One region of the Mesorhizobium sp. M0292 genome, then DNA from elsewhere that is predicted to be linked to it. Evidence: predicted binding sites of a transcription regulator. Region 1 holds the regulator's gene; the other holds the start of a gene.
What was found. Region 1 encodes LexA, which represses DNA repair genes until DNA is damaged. Its sites were predicted from a motif close to TGTTCNNNNTGTGTTCNG; they were not measured.
Positions count from the first base shown of each region.

Region 2: the regulator LexA is predicted to act here: its motif matches at 6,304-6,321, upstream of parE (DNA topoisomerase IV subunit B).

Region 1 covers NZ_JAMYSB010000001.1:532,701-541,591, reverse strand. The annotation lists gene NKI96_RS02725 (AMP-binding protein) at 48-1,673, shown strand; gene kynA (tryptophan 2,3-dioxygenase) at 1,670-2,506, shown strand; gene kynU (kynureninase) at 2,612-3,859, opposite strand; gene NKI96_RS02710 (GntR family transcriptional regulator) at 4,028-4,792, shown strand; gene lexA (transcriptional repressor LexA) at 4,998-5,780, shown strand; gene NKI96_RS02700 (ComEC/Rec2 family competence protein) at 5,774-8,230, opposite strand; gene arr (NAD(+)--rifampin ADP-ribosyltransferase) at 8,337-8,753, opposite strand.
Region 2 covers NZ_JAMYSB010000006.1:190,339-199,229, forward strand. The annotation lists gene NKI96_RS12055 (type II secretion system F family protein) at 1-795, opposite strand, end outside; gene NKI96_RS12060 (TadA family conjugal transfer-associated ATPase) at 801-2,222, opposite strand; gene NKI96_RS12065 (CpaE/TadZ family protein) at 2,219-3,433, opposite strand; gene NKI96_RS12070 (hypothetical protein) at 3,479-3,745, opposite strand; gene NKI96_RS12075 (type II and III secretion system protein family protein) at 3,750-5,150, opposite strand; gene cpaB (Flp pilus assembly protein CpaB) at 5,229-6,134, opposite strand; gene parE (DNA topoisomerase IV subunit B) at 6,392-8,446, shown strand; gene NKI96_RS12090 (FUSC family protein) at 8,549-8,891, shown strand, end outside.

The DNA.
Region 1 (8,891 bases):
TGCGCCTTGTTCAGCCATGGGCGCGAGGCAGACAGGGGCAGCCGAAAATGCTTGGGCCATCAGCGCATATCGACACATTCACGCGTGACAACCTGCCGCCGCCGGAGCAATGGCCGGAGTTTTTGCTCGACGGCTTCGACTATCCCGACCACATAAATGCCGGCGTCGAATTGACCGACAGGCTGGTCGAAAAAGGGTTCGGCGACCACACCGCGCTGATCGGCAATGGCCGCCGCCGCACCTACAAGGAACTGTCCGACTGGACCAACAGGCTCGCCCATGCCCTGGTCGAGAATTATGGCGTCAAGCCGGGCAACCGGGTGCTGATCCGCTCGGCCAACAACCCGGCCATGGTCGCCTGCTGGCTGGCCGCCACCAAGGTTGGCGCGGTGGTCGTCAACACCATGCCGATGCTGCGCGCCGGCGAACTCGCCAAGATCGTCGACAAGGCGGAAATCACGGTTGCGCTTTGCGATACAAGGCTGATGGACGAGATGACCGCCTGCGCCAAGGGCAGTGCGTATCTCAAGCAGGTCATTGGCTTCGACGGCACGGCCAACCATGACGCGGAACTCGACCGCGCCGCCCTCGACAAGCCGGTCACCTTCACTGCCGTCAACACCGGCCGCGACGATGTCGCCCTGCTCGGCTTCACCTCCGGCACCACCGGCGTGCCGAAGGCGACGATGCATTTCCACCGCGACCTGCTGATCATCGCCGACGCCTATGCCCGCGAAATCCTGGAGGTGACGCCCGACGACATCTTCGTCGGCTCCCCGCCCCTTGCCTTTACCTTCGGTCTTGGCGGGCTCGCCATCTTCCCGCTGCGCTTCGGCGCCGCGGCGACGCTGCTGGAACAGGCGACGCCACCCAACATGATCCACATCATCGAGACCTACAAAGCGACCATTTCCTTCACCGCTCCAACCGCCTATCGGGCCATGCTCAAGGCCATGGATCAAGGCGCTGACTTGTCCTCGCTGCGCGTCGCGGTTTCGGCGGGCGAGACGCTACCGGCGCCTGTCTTCGAGGAATGGACTGAGAAGACCGGCAAGCCGATCCTGGATGGAATCGGCGCCACCGAGATGCTGCATATCTTTATCTCCAACCGCTTCGAGGACATGAAGCCGGCCTCCACCGGCAAACCCGTCGACGGCTATCAGGCACGCATCGTCGATGACGAGATGCGGGAGCTGCCGCGCGGCTCTACTGGCCGGCTGGCGGTGCGCGGCCCGACCGGCTGCCGCTACATGGCCGATGCCAGGCAAAAGGACTATGTCCGCGACGGCTGGAATCTCACCGGCGATACGTTCACGCAGGACGAGGATGGCTTCTTCCACTTCGCCGCGCGTTCCGACGACATGATCGTCAGCGCCGGCTACAACATCGCCGGCCCCGAGGTCGAAGCGGCGCTGCTCTCGCATCCCGACGTCGCCGAATGCGCGGTGACCGGCGCCGAGGACGGTGAACGCGGCCAGATCGTCGAGGCGCATATCGTGCTTGTGCAAGGTGTTTCGCCGGACGCATTGACCGTCAAACGCCTGCAGGACCACGTCAAGGCAACGATCGCGCCCTACAAATATCCGCGTTCGGTGAAGTTCATCGACGCCTTGCCCAAAACCCAGACCGGCAAGATCCAGCGCTTCCGGTTGCGCGCGGAGAAGAGCAATTGATTAAGCCGCACGATCCGGCGTCCGATGGCGCGCAGATGTCGTTCAAGGAGCGGATGTCCTACAGCGACTATCTGCAGCTGGACAAGGTGCTCGATGCGCAGGCGCCGCTGTCTTCGGCCCATGACGAGATGCTGTTCATCATCCAGCATCAGACATCGGAATTGTGGATGAAGCTCGCTTTACACGAGATCGGCGCCGCGATCCGCTCTATCCGCGCCGACCGCCTCGAACCGAGCTTCAAGATGCTGTCTCGCGTCGCGCGCATCTTCGAGCAGCTCAACAATGCCTGGGACGTGCTGCGCACGATGACGCCAAGCGAATACACCGAGTTTCGCGACGCGCTCGGCCAATCCTCGGGCTTCCAGTCGTGGCAGTACCGCGCCATCGAGTTCATGGCCGGCAACCGCAACCTAGCCATGCTCGGGCCGCACAAGCACCGGCGCGATCTTACGGACAGGCTGGAAGCGATCCTGGCCACGCCGTCGCTGTACGACGAGGCGCTTCTGCTTTTGGCGCGCAATGGCTTCGACATCGGCGCCGATGCCGGGCGCACGGACTGGCGCGAGACGCGCGGTGAGAACGAAGACGTGCTGGCTGCCTGGCAAACCGTCTACCGCGACCCGCAGCGCTACTGGATGCTCTACGAACTGGCCGAGAAGCTGGTCGACTTCGAGGATTACTTCCGCCGCTGGCGCTTCAACCACGTCACAACGGTCGAGCGCATCATCGGCTTGAAGCGCGGCACCGGCGGCACCTCAGGCGCCTCCTATCTGAAGAAGATGCTGGAGGTCGTGCTGTTTCCGGAGCTCTGGACGGTCCGCACCCGGCTCTAGAGCATTTCACCGTTTAACGGAAACGGCGAAATGCTCTAGCTCTTTGATTGACGCAATTTCGGACGGAAAACCGCTTCACACTTTTCCTGAAATTGCTCTGGTTTCTCACGTAACCGCGGTCTTCACCGCGAAGCGGGCGTCCTGCCAGGCGCCGGTGCGCAGAATATCCTCCAGGACTTCGACCGCCTGCCAGACATCGCCATATCCGACATAGAGCGGCGTGAAGCCGAAACGGATGGTCGACGGCGCCCGGAAATCGCCGATCACGCCGCGCTCGATCAGCGCCCGCATCACCTGATAGCCATGCGGGTGGAGGAACGACACCTGGCTGCCGCGCTGGCTGCCGTCGCGAGGACTTTCCAGTTCAAGCCGGTAGGCGCCGCATCTGGCTTCGACGAGCTGGATAAACAGGTTGGTCAGCGCGATGCTTTTTCTGCGCACCGCCGCCATGTCGACGTCGTTCCAGATATCGAGCGCGCCCTTGAGCGCCCGCATCGACAGCACCGGCTGCGTTCCGCACAGGAAGCGGCGGATGCCGCTGCCGACGGCAAAGCCCTGCTCGAAGGCAAAGGGCCGCGCATGGCCCCACCAGCCGCTGAGCGGCTGGCTGATATCACCATGGTGGCGCTCGGCCGCGTAGATGAAGGCCGGCGAGCCCGGGCCGCCATTGAGGTATTTGTAGGTGCAGCCGACGGCGAAATCGGCATTGGCACGGTCAAGTTCGACCGGCAAGGCGCCGGCCGTGTGGCAGAGATCCCAGATGATCAGCGCGCCGGCGTCATGTGCCTTGCGCGTCAGCGCCGCCATGTCGCGCAACTGGCCGGATTTGTAGTTGACGTGGTTGACCAGGATGACGGCAACGCTGTCGTCGATCAGCTCCTCGATTGCGGCCGCGTCGACGCCCTCCAGCCGCAGCCGCGTTCCCGGCCGGGTCGAGGCGACGCCTTCGGCCATGTAGAGGTCGGTCGGGAAACTGTCGCCCTCGGCAACGATGACCGACCGATCCGGCCGCATGCCGAGCGCTGCGTGCAGCAGCTTGTAGATGTTGATCGAGGTTGTGTCGCAGACCACCGTCTGCCCATCAGCCGCGCCGATCAGTCGCCCGAGCTGATCTCCGAGTTCCACCGGCATGTTGAACCAGCCGGCGGTGTTCCAGGCGCGAATGAGGTCGTGCGCCCATTCCTGCGTGGCGGCCTGCTGCAGTTCGCTGAAGACGACCGCTGACGCGGCGCCCAGGGAATTGCCGTCGAGATAAATCACGCCTTGCGGCAAGACAAAGCGTTCACGCATGGAGCGCAGCGGATCGGCGGCATCCATTGCTTCGATTGTAGCGAGATCGGGTGTCGTGCTCATGATCCGGCGCCCCTCCATGGACAAACGCGCGCGGCGGAGCCTGCCGCCCAAACATGCCGGCGATCTTGAGTGGTCGCCCTTGAACTGTCAAACATTATATATAATTCACCCACTGAAAGGCTTTGATATATAATGATCCGCCCGAGCGTTTATGTCTGATGGATCACGATGCTGGATGACGAGCAGACCTCGAAGACGGAAGTGGCCTATCGCCTGCTCAGGCGCGATATTCTTGCGACCCGGCTGGCGCCTGCCGCGCCGTTGAAGCTGAGCACGCTGCGCAACACCTACGGCATCGGCTGGACGCCGTTGCGCGAGGCGCTGTCGCGGCTGGAGGCGGAACGGCTTGTGACCGCCATCAGCAACCGCGGGTTTGCGGTCGCTCCCGTCTCTCGGGCGGAGCTCGAGGATTTGGCGCGTGCGCGGCTGGTGGTCGAACTGCCCCTGCTGGTGGAATCGATCGAGAAGGGCGACCGTGAGTGGGAAGACGCGGTCGTTGCCGCCCACTATCGTCTCTCACGGTGCGGGTCTGTTCTCGACGATCCATCGGATGATGCGGTCGACGCGTGGTACGAAAAACACGATGCCTTCCATGCGGCGCTGCTCAGTGCCGCGACATCCAGCTGGCTGCTGCGCTTCAATGCAACGATTTCCGACCAATTGCATCGCCATCACCGCTTTCTGGGTCTGGCCCCGACGCTGCGCGCCGCCGCCGGCCGCACGGACGGACACCGGAAGGCCGTGGCGGCCCTGCGCGACGCCGTGGCGATCGAACACCATACCGCCCTGATGGAAGCGGCCCTCGATCGCGACGTCGAACGTGCGAAAACTCTGATGACCGCTCACATCGGCTACACGCTGCGGGTCTATGCCCAGAGAGAACCCCGCGCGGATGCTGCGCAGCCCCGTCCGAAAAGGAAGCGGCGATCGTAGCCGACGACGCAGGGCACTTTGTCTTCGTTTCACCCCGTTGCTGGCAACTGGGCGCAGGCGGCGCTCGCAGCGCCGAACGTTACGCTGAACAAAACGTCAACACATTCATTAAACTTTAAAAGGTTGCGGAACACAACTGGAACAGATAGTGTTTGTTCTGGGTTTGTTTTTTCTGATTCTGGTTTCAGAACCCTTGGGGGCCGCGATGCTGACGCGCAAACAACATGAGCTTCTGATGTTCATCCATGAACGCCTGAAGGAGAGCGGAATCCCGCCGTCCTTCGACGAGATGAAGGAAGCGCTCGACCTCGCCTCCAAGTCCGGCATCCACCGCCTGATCACGGCGCTTGAGGAGCGCGGTTTCATTCGCCGGCTGCCGAACCGGGCGCGCGCGCTGGAAGTGCTGCGGCTGCCCGACTCGATCGCACCAGGCCTCAATGCGGCGAGGAAGTTTTCGCCGAGCATCATTCAGGGCAGTCTTGGTCAAACCGGCCAAGGGCAAGGCGGCCAAGGACAAGGCGCGTTGGGCCAAGGCGGTCTCGGCCGCCAGATCAAGCCGGGCTCGCCGTCGCGTTCGATGTCGGCCGGCAATGACGATGCCGTTTCCGCGATTTCAATCCCGGTTATGGGACGCATCGCCGCCGGCGTGCCGATCGACGCCATCCAGCATCAGACCCATTCGATCTCGGTGCCGCCCGATATGATCATGGGCGGCGAACACTACGCGCTCGAGGTCAAGGGCGATTCGATGATCGAGGCCGGCATTTTCGATGGCGACACGGTCATCATCCGCAATGCCGACACAGCCAGCCCCGGCGAGATCGTGGTGGCGTTGGTCGACGATGAGGAAGCGACCCTGAAACGCTTCCGCCGCAAGGGCGCCTCGATCGCCCTGGAAGCCGCCAACCCGGCCTACGAGACCCGCATTTTTGGACCGGACAGGGTGAAGGTGCAGGGCAAGCTTGTCGGATTGATCCGGCGCTACTGAGCCGGCTTGGGTTTGTACTTTTCACGCTGGTTGTAAGGCGGCAGGCCGCGCGCTTCGCGGGAGAAGCGGCGTTGCTCGTGCCAGGGGCGATACGGCTTGTCGACGGCGAAGCGGATGGTTGGCGCTGCAGCTGCCGATTGCGGATCGAAGAAGACGGCGGCGCTGCCGTCGCGGGCCAGCTGTTTCTTCGTCACGACCAGCACCAGCGGGTCGCGGCACGGATTGTAAGCGGTGGCGTCATCGATGACGATCAGGCTCGCGAAGGCACAGGCCGGCCGCGCCGTCTTGCGGTCTTTCGCAAGCGCTACAATGGCTCCGGAAGGGTGCCGGGCGATACAGAGATCGCCGGTGCAATAGAAGGGCGAGCCGGGCGGCAGATCGAGCGGATCGAGATCGAACCGCGTATCTGTTGCCTCGAAAATCTCAGGTGGGATAATGGTTTCGGCCCGCAGCGCCCGTTTCCAATTGTCCGTGGTGAATTCGTTGGAGCGTTCGCGGTTGAGGGCGAGTTCGCCGCCACCGATCGGCATGGCCACCAGATGCGCATCCTCGGATATGAGCACGTCTGGCGTAAGCACCTGCGGCACCGTCAACAGGCCGGCCAGCGCGAAAGGCACGGCCGCCAACCTGAGCCAGGTGGTGGCCATGGTGGCGATGACGAGGGCGACCGCCACTAACAGCACCGAGCGGATGGAGATCAGCCCGACGGCGTCGACCGGCGAGCGCTCGGAAATCCAGGCCGATATAGCGATCATCGCCATCAGACCTTTGCCCATCACATAGAGGAACGGCCCGTCGGCGCCGAACGGCATCGCCAGTGCGCTGAGCACGGCAAAGGGCATGACGATCAACGAAACAATCGGCATCACGGCCAGATTGGCGATCAGGCTGAGCGGCGACACACGCTGAAAATGCCAGATGGCGAACAGCAAGGTTGCACTGCCGGCGATGATCGAGGTCATTGCGAGGCCGCCCATGGCCAGCGCGAATTTTCGCGACAGGAAGCCGACGAAGGAGCGCTTTGCCGGCGGCGTTCTCACCTTGTCGGCGCGGTAATCGGCCCAGCCGGCATAGGCGCCGACAAGGGCGGCAGTGGCGGCAAACGACATCTGGAAGCTGGGACCGACCACCTCGTGCGGCGACACCAGGATGACGGCAATGGCGGAGATCGCCAGATTGCGCATGGTGAGTGCGGCGCGATCAAACAGCACGGCGACAAGCATGACCGCCAGCATGATGAAGCTGCGCTCGGCGGCAACCACGACGCCTGAAATAACGAGATAGGCGGCGATCGAGACAAGCGCTGCCGCGGCCGCATATTTCTTCACCGGCCGGCGCGAAGAGAAATCGGGAAACAGCGCAAAGGCGCCACGCAGCAACGCCATGATGGTGCCGGCAACCAGCGCCATGTGCAGGCCGGAGATGGAGATGATGTGGTAGATGCCGGTGCGCCGCATCGCTTCGTTGACCTCGTCCGGGATGCCGGCGCGCACCCCGACAATCAACGCCGCGGCAATCTCGCCTTCGGCGCCACCGATCTTGCCCCTGATATGGTCGGCAATGTTTTCGCGCGCGTTCTCGATTGCCGAGGAGAGCCGTGCGGTCAGCGGCGGCGGTCCCTGCGTAGCAATGGTTTTCGGATTGCCGAGAAAGAAGCCGCTGCCGCCGATACCGGTGAAATAGCTGTCGAAGGAGAAATCGTAGCTCTCCGGCCGCACCGGACCGGTCGGCGGCAACAGCCTGGCATAGCCGGTGATCAGGGAGCCGGCGGTCATATCGGCGGGAACGGTCCGCGCCGAGAGCCTGACCCGCTCCGGGGCGTAGCGCAGCTCGGGGTAAGCGGTCGAAACCACGTCGAGCGTCAGCCTGATGCGGCCGCTTTCCATCTGTTCGAGACTGACGACGCGGCCGGTCAGCCGTGTCTGAATCTCGGAGCCGAGCATCTGCGTTCCGGCGCGCCAGGTCTCGACCTTGGCGGCGACGACGCCGAGCGCGCACAGCATCGCGGCCATGCAGAACAGATGCGTCCTCGGCCGCGATCGCGTGGCGACAGCGCAACATGTCGCCAGCACCACAATGGCGATTGGCTGCGCAAAGCCCGGCTCGCCGGCCAGCGAGAAGTAGACGATGACGCCGGCTGCCAGGAAAACCGGGACCAGCAGGAAGGCGACGCCCCGGTCGAGCTCCGTGTTGGCGGCCACGGCAAGGCTGCGGCGGAGCGCGGGCCATGACGGGCGGCGAAGCCGTCTGCGCAGTCGGGCGATAGATCCGGGCGCTGTGACTTGCGCCGGCAACGCGTCACCGGGCAGCGCGGGCGCTATGCCGGGATGCGGCTCAGGCAGCGCGAGGGGCAGCGGCTCGGCATAGGGACTATCGGCAAACAGCGAGCGTTCGCTGACGCCTGCCTCGGCGCCTTCGCCTTCCTTCGTGCCCCGGCCACGTCCAGCCATCAGGTCTGCCCCTTGCGCCCCAGACCTCCTATGCTACATGAACGCGTAAAGCGCGAAAGTCCGTGCGGTCGCGTCCACCGCGCCGGAATTGACCCGCCAAGGACGCTCAATCCTCAATCATATCCCGGCCCTCCGCCCTCAGGCGAGCAAGCCCATCGTGCATTGCCTTCAATTGTTCCGGTGTATGACCCTGCCATTCACCGAGTTCACCCAGGATGAGCAACGGATCACGGGAGCGGTAGGATTTCGTCGGATTACCGGGAAATTTTTTGTCGGTCAGGTTAGGGTCATCCATAAAAAACCCCGTCGGCTTTACGATGTAAATCCTTTGACGACCGTCACCCGTTGCAAGCTCTGCTCCCCAGATGGCGGCTTCCAGTGTCTGGGTGAAATAGATCCATGACAGTGGTTTACCTCTGAAATTGGAAGGGTGGCCGACGCTCAGCAGATCCCCGGGTTTCAAATCCGCCCGGGTACCATGGTAGAACGGATCACCCTCCGTATGGTCGGCGTTTTCGGTCATCGGTAGTCCTTCTTTCAATCATGCCTCCTTCGTGGCGAGACCGGCCTGCACACAGTTGCGGTGTTCACGATAATGATTGCAGAAAGGTCAATATGCGTGACCAAGCCAACGCTGTCACGGCGGCGTTGTAGTCGGGCA
Region 2 (8,891 bases), on a different contig from region 1:
ATAGGCCGACATACGACCCTCGGTCGAAATGGCGCGCACCTTGCGGCGCAGCTTGCCGCGTTCGCGGATCGTCGTCGACAGCCCGTCGAGGATCTCGCGCAGATTGCCGCCCGAACTCGTCTGGATGGAAACCGCGGTAACGAACAGCGGCAGATCCTCCTGGCCGACGCGATCAAACAGTGAATTCAACGCCGAAACCAGGTCGGAACCATAAGTCACCTCGTCGGAGATAACGCCGAATTCGGTGCCGATCGGATCGGGCATCTCGCGCGACACCATCGAGATCGCCACCGGAACCGGATGCCCGGCCTTCAAGCCGCGCGTGATCAATTCCAGCGCCTCCGGCAACTGCACGCCGAAACGCTTCACCCGCCGGGCACGCTTGGAGCGCAGCACAATTACCGGCAGCAGCGCTGTCAGCACCACAAACAGCAAAATGGCGAGCAACAGCGGCAGGCCGTACCAGAGCGCGACGAGCATCATCGCCAGCGCCACGCCCGTCGTCATCGTCAGGAATTTCGGCAAGGGCATCACCATGCCAGACTGCGTGCGCAGCGCGCGAAAACGGTCGGGCGAGAAGGATGACGTGCCGGAATCGAGGCCGCGTTCCTTGCGCAGCTGGATCAGCACCTGTTCCTGGCTGATCTTGTTTTCCTGCAGCTTCATGCGCCGGTTGATAGCCAGGCGCTTGTCGCTGCGGCCGGCATAGAGCAGATAGCAGCCTTCGGCGATCATGATGCCGGTCAGCGCTGCCGCGGCATAGACGACATAGATCGGGCTGAAATTCTCGAACACCCGGCTTACTCCTGCGGCCGGCCGGGTTCGAAATATTTGCCGGGGAATTCAATGCCCATATTGCGCAGGTCCTCGAGGAAACGCGGGCGAATGCCGGTCGCCTCGTAGTGACCGAGGATCTTGCCGTCGGCTTCCATGCCGGTGCGCACGAAGCGGAATATCTCCTGCATCTGGATGACGTCGCCTTCCATGCCGGTCACCTCGGCGACGCTGGTCACCTTGCGCTTGCCGTCCGACAGTCGCGTCAGCTGGACGATAAGGTCGAGCGCGCTGGCGATCTGGCTGCGGATCGACTGCACCGTCATCGGCATGCCGGTCATGCCCAGCATCTGCTCGAGGCGCGAAATGGCGTCGCGCGGCGTGTTGGCGTGGATGGTCGCCATCGAGCCTTCATGGCCGGTGTTCATCGCCTGCAGCATGTCGAAGGCCTCCTCGCCGCGGCACTCGCCGAGGATGACGCGGTCAGGGCGCATGCGCAGCGCGTTCTTGACCAGGTCGCGCTGCTTCAGCTCGCCATGACCTTCGATGTTGGCGGGGCGCGTTTCCATGCGCGCGACATGCGGCTGCTGCAGCTGCAGTTCGGCCGCGTCCTCGATGGTGATCAACCGTTCGTCTTCCGGAATGAAGGCTGACAATGCGTTGAGCATCGTCGTCTTGCCGGTGCCGGTGCCGCCCGAGATGATGGTCGTCTTGCGGGCGTGGACTGCAGCCGCCAGCACCTCGGCCATGTTCTGGGTGATGGCGCCGAACTCGACCAGCTTGTGCAGGCCGAGCTTGTTCTTTGAAAACTTGCGGATCGACACCAGCGGCCCGTCGACGGCGACCGGGCGAATGGCGGCGTTGAAGCGCGAGCCGTCGAGCATGCGGGCATCGACCATCGGTTGCGATTCGTCGACCCGGCGGCCGACGGCGGCGACGATCTTGTTGACGATGCGCAACAGGTGCGCCTCGTCCTTGAACGGGATATGGACCTGCTGCAGCTTGCCCCGCTTTTCGACGAAGCAGTTCTGGTGGCCGTTGATCAGGATATCGTTGATGTCGGGATCCTTGAGCAGCGGTTCCAGCGGCCCGAGGCCGACCATCTCATCGACGATGTCGTCGACCAGTGCTTCAAGTTCGACGGTGTTGATCGCCATACGCTCCTGGCGGGTCTTTTCCGACACGAACTCCTGCACCTGCCGGCGCATCTCATCCTTGGGCAGGCGCTCCAGCGCGACCAGGTTGATTTCCTCGAGCAGCAGCCGGTGGATGCGCACGCGGGCATCGAGCACCTTGTTGGCGCTTTTTCCCGGTGTTGTCTCCGGCTTCGGCGGCAAGGCCTTGCGGTTCGTCGGGATGACCACGGCGTGATGCGCGACCGGCGCCGCCTCGGCCGGCTTCAGCGCGCGGACGTCACGGTTCTGCAGGGTCGAGAAGCGGCTGGTCATCCGGCTTTCCTCTTCAGGAGGCCCCTGCCGATGCCGAACAGCGAGCGCGATTTCTCCGGCGTCACCACGGCTTCTTCCGGCAGGATGATCCTCTTCAGATCGTTGACGACGTTGGCGTTCGGGTCGATCTCATGCAGCGGCACGCCGCGGTCGACCGCTTCACGCACAAGCCGGTAATTGTTGGAGATGCCGCCGACGAAATGCTCGCCCAGGATTTCCTGGACATCCGCCTGCTTGATGCCGTTGTCGAACATCTTCTGCTCGAAACGATTGACGATGACGTTCGGCTTCACTTCCTTGCCGGCCGTCTCGTAGACCGCCTGGATCAGCCGCTGCGTGTGGCGCAGGCATGGCACCGTCATTTCGGCGACGATGTAGAGCTTGTTGGAGCCGAGCAGCACCGTCTCCGTCCACGGAAACCAGGTGCGCGGCATGTCGATGACGACGTTATCGAAATAGGCCGAGACGAGATCGAGCATGCGCACCACGACATCGGTCTTGAACGAGCGCATTTCCGACGGATGCGTTGGCGCCGCCAGCACGCAGAGCCCGCTCGCATGCTTGGACAGCATCACATCCAGCAGCTGACGGTCGAGGCGCTCGGGCTGGTTCTCGATTTCGGTGATGTCGAAGCGCGGCTCGAGGTCGAGATATTCGGCGCAGGCGCCTTGCTGGAAATTGAGGTCGACCACGCAGGTCGACGCGCCGCGCGTCACCGAATGATGCAGCTGGAAGGCGGTCTGCAGCGCCAGCGTCGTGGTGCCGACGCCGCCGGCGGCCGGCATGAAGGTATAGATCTGCGACTCGGTGTTTTCCTCGCGCCCCGGCCCTTGCAGCGCGCGCACGACCGACCGCACCAGATCGGCGGTGGTGATCGGCTTGACCAGGAAATCGGCGACCTGGAGCTGCACCAGGATACGCACTGCGGCTGCGTTGAATTCCTGGGTGACGACGACCACCGGAACGCGGCCTTCAAGCCGGCGCATGATGCGCTGCAGCGACTCGATCTCTTCCAGCTTTGCCGCATCCATGTCGACGATGAGCGCGCCGAAATCGGCTTCCTGGACCTCGCCGCGCAGTTCGGTAATGTTCTTCTCGACGGTCGAAAGCTGGATCACCTCCGAGGCCGCGAACGCGGTGCGCGTATCCTGCGCAAAGGTCCGGTCGCTGGACACCAGCAGGATCTTCTTGGTCTTGATGCCGCTTGCCATTTTGTCAGCCTGTCAGGTCATTCCCGGTCAAATCACCGGGGCAAATCAATCGGTTGTCGCTGTCGGTTGCACGGCCTTGGCAGCAGCAGCCTGGTCGGCGGCGTTGACTGCCGCCTCACTGCGCTGCGCCGGCACCAGCAGCCTGGTGTTCTGGACGCCGTATTTCCAGGGATCGACCATCTGCATGGCCGTATTGGCGGCCTGTGCGTTGCCGGCGGCAATCGTCGGTCCCTCGGAGCGGACATAGTCGTCGCTGGTGCAGCCGCCGGCGAGGCCGGCGATCAGCAGGGCGATGCATGATTCCACGCGCATGGCTTCAATCCTTCGGCAGGTCGAGGAAATGCCCGACGGTGGTGACCGCGGCCGGCTGTGGCGTACTGCCGCTGGCCATTGCCACTGCACGATTGGCTTCGGACGATTTCACTTCCTCGGTGTTGTTGAGGAAATAGTCGACATTGCTGGCCGGCTGCGTGCCGTCGGTCGGCTCGAGCAGCTTCTTCGACGGATCGACCGGCTTGACCAGATAGGGGGTGACGATGATCACCAGATCGGTCTCGCGCCGCTGATAGGATTTGGAGGAGAACAGCGAGCCGAGCACCGGCAGCTTGCCGAGGCCGGGTAGACGCGATGTGGTAATGTCGTTCTGTGACTGCAGCAGGCCGGCGATCATGAAGCTCTGGCCATTCTTCAGGTCGACGGATGTTTTGGCGCGGCGCACGATAAAGCCCGGGACCGAGATATTGCCGATATTGTAGGAGGCCGAAGCGTCGATCGAGGACACTTCCGGCGCGATGTCGAGGCTCACCAGCCCGTCCTTGAGAACCGTCGGCGTGAAGTCGAGGCTGACGCCGTATTTCTTGTAGCTGACGGAAATCTTGCCATTGTCCTCGGAGACCGGGATCGGGAACTCGCCGCCGGCGAGGAAGCTTGCCGTCTGGCCCGAGCGGGCGATCAGGTTCGGCTCGGCCAGCCGCCTGGCGAGACCACGTTCCTCCAGCGCCTTGATGGCGACGTCGATCGACAGGCCGTTGGACAGCAGCCGGCCGATGATCTCGCCATTGCCGGCTCCCGGCACCGTGCCAGGATCGAGGGTGACGTCGCGCCCGCCAATGCCGTAAGCGAAATTGGCGCTGTATTTGGCGCCGAGATCCTGTCCGGCCTGGCGATTGATCTCGACGAAGCGGACGTTGAGCTGAACCTGCTGCGAGGACGAGATGTTGACCGAATTGATCACTTCTTCATTGCCGGAGAAGCGGCTGGCGATCTTGCTTGCCTTCTCGGCGGCGACCGCGTCATCGGCCTCGCCCGACAGCACGACGCGGCCATTGGCCGAGCCGACCTTGATCTTGGCGTCCGGCACGCTGGCGCGAATGGTGCTGGCCAGCTGGTCGGTGTCCAGCGTCACCTCGATGTCGACGGTGCCGACCAACTGCTTGTTCTCGTCGAACAGCGCGATGCCGGTGGTGCCGAGATTGTTGCCCAGCACATAGAAGGATTTGTCGGTCAGCGGATTGACGTTGGCGATCTCCGGATCGCCGATGACGATCTGGTAGAAGGCGGCATTGGTCATGACCGTCTTCGGCTTGCCCTTGGCTACCTTGATCGACGCATTCGTTGTGGACGAGACATGGACGATATCGTTGTCGGCCTTGGCTGGCGCACTGAGGCCGAGCATTGCGGCCGCGGCCAGGCAAGCCCCCACCGCAAGCGCCCGCATTGGGCGCAGCCCTTTCGTAGTTCGAAATGCATGAAGTCCCGACATCTGTCCCGTCCCTCGCCCGGTCCCCACCGGCAGTTATTGCTGGTCCCGCGCAGGAACCTGGTATTCTTCGACCTGCGTGCCGCGCGTCACGATGATCGTCTTGAATTTCGGCTTCTCAGGCTCCTTGGTCGCGGCAGTGAACAGCGCGCCGGCAGCGGCCTGGACGCCGGAGGCGACCGATCCGCCGAAGGACGAGATGGTGGTGACGCCGTCCTTGGCGGCCCCTCCGTCTGCGGCCGAGCGGAGCGACAGCGACAAGGTGCCGACGGTGCGGGCAAGCGCCACTTTCTGCGCGCCTTCGGTCGTCACCTCGATGGTGACGGAATTGGCGATCTGCGGTGTGGTCTGGCGCTCGTCGGCGCCCTGCCCCACGGTCAGCACCTTGGCGTCGGAGACGACGATCTCGGAGGTAACGGTCGATCCGGCAGCGCCCTGCGCGTTCTTGGCCACTTCCTGGATTTCGCCCGCATCGCGTGTCAGCACCACGTCGACCCGGTCGCCCGGCATGACGAAGCCGCCGACACCGGCGATCTCGTCGGTGCGGATTGTCACCGCCCGCATGCCGGGCGTCATCATGTTGGATAGCGTCGCGCGGCCGTTCGGCCCCGACAATTTGCTGATCAGCACCGGCTCGTTGATCTCGATCGGCGACAATACCACGCGGCTGCCTTCGGCGAGCAATGCATTGACTGTGGTGAACGCGCCCTGCGGCACCGAATCCTCGGACCATGGGATTTCGCTGAGCTGCGCCCGGTCAAGCTCCATGCCGTAACGCAACGGCGCGTTGGCCACCACGATGGTCTTGAAGACGACCTTGGGGACGGCGGGCGCCGGGATCGACGCCGTTTTCTCTTCGGCATCGGCCTTGGCCTGGCTTTTCACCCAGAAATCCGCGGCAAAGATTGAAATCGCGCCGAAGACGGCAGCGATGCCAATCATCGTTATGGCCTTGCCCCTCACAACCAACCCCTGACATTCGTGGTCTTTTGTTTTGTTGAGGCGACGCTAGGCCGCTTTGTTAAAGATTCAGGAATCGCGCCCGCTCCGCAGGGACCTATTTCCGCCAGCTTGGTTATCGAAAGGTTTTAGGATAAGAAGGGTTTAATCCCCGAACGTAACAGGAACTTCCGTCGCTTGGCGCCGAAAAGCGTGGCAGTATCGACGGGTGATTCGCGGCACCGGATTCTATGGCAGGCATGGACGACAACAACGATCTTTTCGGCAATCTGGAAAAGCAGCCCCAACCGGCTCGGACACCGGAGCGCCCGGCCGACCCGCTGGTGCAGGCCACGAAGCGTCCTGCCGCGACCAAGGACGGCAGCGAGGGCTATAGCGCCGCCGACATCGAGGTGCTGGAGGGGCTGGAGCCGGTGCGGCGCCGTCCCGGCATGTATATTGGCGGCACCGACGACAAGGCGATGCACCATCTGTTTGCCGAGGTCATCGATAATTCGATGGACGAGGCGGTCGCCGGCCATGCCACCTTCATCGATGTCGAGCTGTCGGCCGACGGGTTTCTGACCGTTACCGACAATGGCCGCGGCATTCCGGTCGATCCGCATCCGAAATTCAAGAAGCCGGCGCTCGAAGTCATCATGACGACGCTGCATTCGGGCGGCAAGTTCGATAGCAAGGTCTATGAGACCTCCGGCGGTCTGCACGGTGTCGGCGTCTCGGTCGTAAATGCGCTGTCGGACCATCTCGAAGTCGAAGTCGCGCGCGGTCGCCAGCTTTACCGCCAAAGGTTCTCGCGCGGCGTTCCGGTGAGCGGGCTGGAGCAGCTCGGCGAAGTGCACAACCGGCGCGGCACCAAAATCCGCTTCCATCCCGACGAGCAGATTTTCGGCAAGGGCGCCGCCTTCGAGCCGGCGCGGCTCTATCGCATGACCCGCTCGAAAGCCTATCTGTTCGGCGGCGTCGAGATCCGCTGGAGCTGCGACCCATCGCTGATCAAGGAAAAGGACCAGACGCCCGCCAAGGCGGAGTTCCATTTCCCCGGCGGCTTGAAGGACTATCTCAAGGCATCGCTTGGCGACGACTTCCAGGTGACCCGCGAGATCTTCGCCGGCAAGAGCGAAAAACAGGGCGGCCACGGCTCGCTGGAATGGGCGGTGACCTGGTTCGGCGGTGACGGCTTCGTCAACTCCTACTGCAACACCATCCCGACCGGCGAAGGCGGCACGCATGAGGCCGGCTTTCGCAATGTGCTGACGCGCGGGCTTCGGGCCTATGCCGACTTGGTCGGCAACAAGCGCGCCTCGATCGTCACCTCCGAAGACGTTATGATCTCGGCGGCCGGCATGCTGTCGGTTTTCATCCGCGAGCCGGAATTCGTCGGCCAGACCAAGGACAGGCTGGCAACGATCGAAGCCATTCGCATTGTCGAGACCGCCATCCGCGATCCCTTCGACCACTGGCTGGCCGACAATCCGCAGGAAGCCTCCAAGCTGCTGGAATGGGTGATTGCGCGCGCCGACGAGCGGGTGCGCCGGCGCCAGGAAAAGGAAGTGTCGCGCAAGAGCGCGGTGCGCAAGCTGCGCCTTCCCGGCAAGCTCGCCGACTGCACGCAGAACGCCGCCGCGGGCGCCGAACTGTTCATCGTCGAAGGCGACTCGGCCGGCGGCTCGGCCAAGCAGGCGCGCGACCGTGCGAGCCAGGCGGTGCTGCCGCTGCGCGGAAAAATCCTCAACGTCGCCAGCGCCGGCAACGACAAGCTCGCCGCCAACCAGCAGATATCGGACCTGATTCAGGCGCTCGGTTGCGGCACGCGCTCGAAATACCGCGACGAGGATTTGCGCTACGACCGCGTGATCATCATGACCGACGCCGACGTCGACGGCGCTCACATAGCCTCGCTGCTGATCACCTTCTTCTACCAGGAAATGCCGAACCTGGTGAATGGCGGCCATCTCTATCTGGCGGTGCCGCCGCTCTATTCGATCCGGCAAGGCGGCAAGGTTGCCTATGCCAGGGACGATGCGCACAAGGACGAGCTGTTGCGCACCGAATTCACCGGCCGCGCCAAGGTCGAGATCGGCCGCTTCAAGGGCCTGGGCGAGATGATGGCCGCGCAGCTCAAGGAAACCACCATGGACCCGAGGAAGCGCACGCTGCTCAGGGTCGATGTTATCGACGCCGTGGCCGCGACCAAGGATGCTGTCGACGCGCTGATGGGCACCAAGCCGGAAGCCCGCTTCCGCTTCATCCAGGAACGCGCCGAATTCGCCGCGACGGAAGTGCTGGATATCTGAGCGCCGGCCAACTCTTCGTTTTGACGCAGCTCCGGGCGGAAAACCGTTTCACACTTTTCCTGGAACTGCTCTAGCCTGCGCTTCCGATACGGAGACCAGCTTGTGATCTGGGCGCGGCTGAAGAGCTACTTCGAAACTAGTTTGGCGGGCCTGACGCAGCCGACGCGCTCGGATTGGATTTTCGCCCTGCGCACGGTTTCGGCCGGTCTGATCGCGCTTCTCGCTGCTTACGCGCTAAAACTCGACCACCCGCAATGGGCGATGATGACGGTCTTCATCGTCGCCCAGCCGGTCGCCGGCATGGTGCTGGCGAAAGGTTTTTACCGGCTGCTCGGCACGCTGGCCGGTGGACTTGCGGCGATCGGCATCACCTCGGTTTTCGGCACCAATCCCTGGCTGCTGGTCACGGCGCTGTCCGTCTGGATTGGGCTGTGCACGCTGGTTT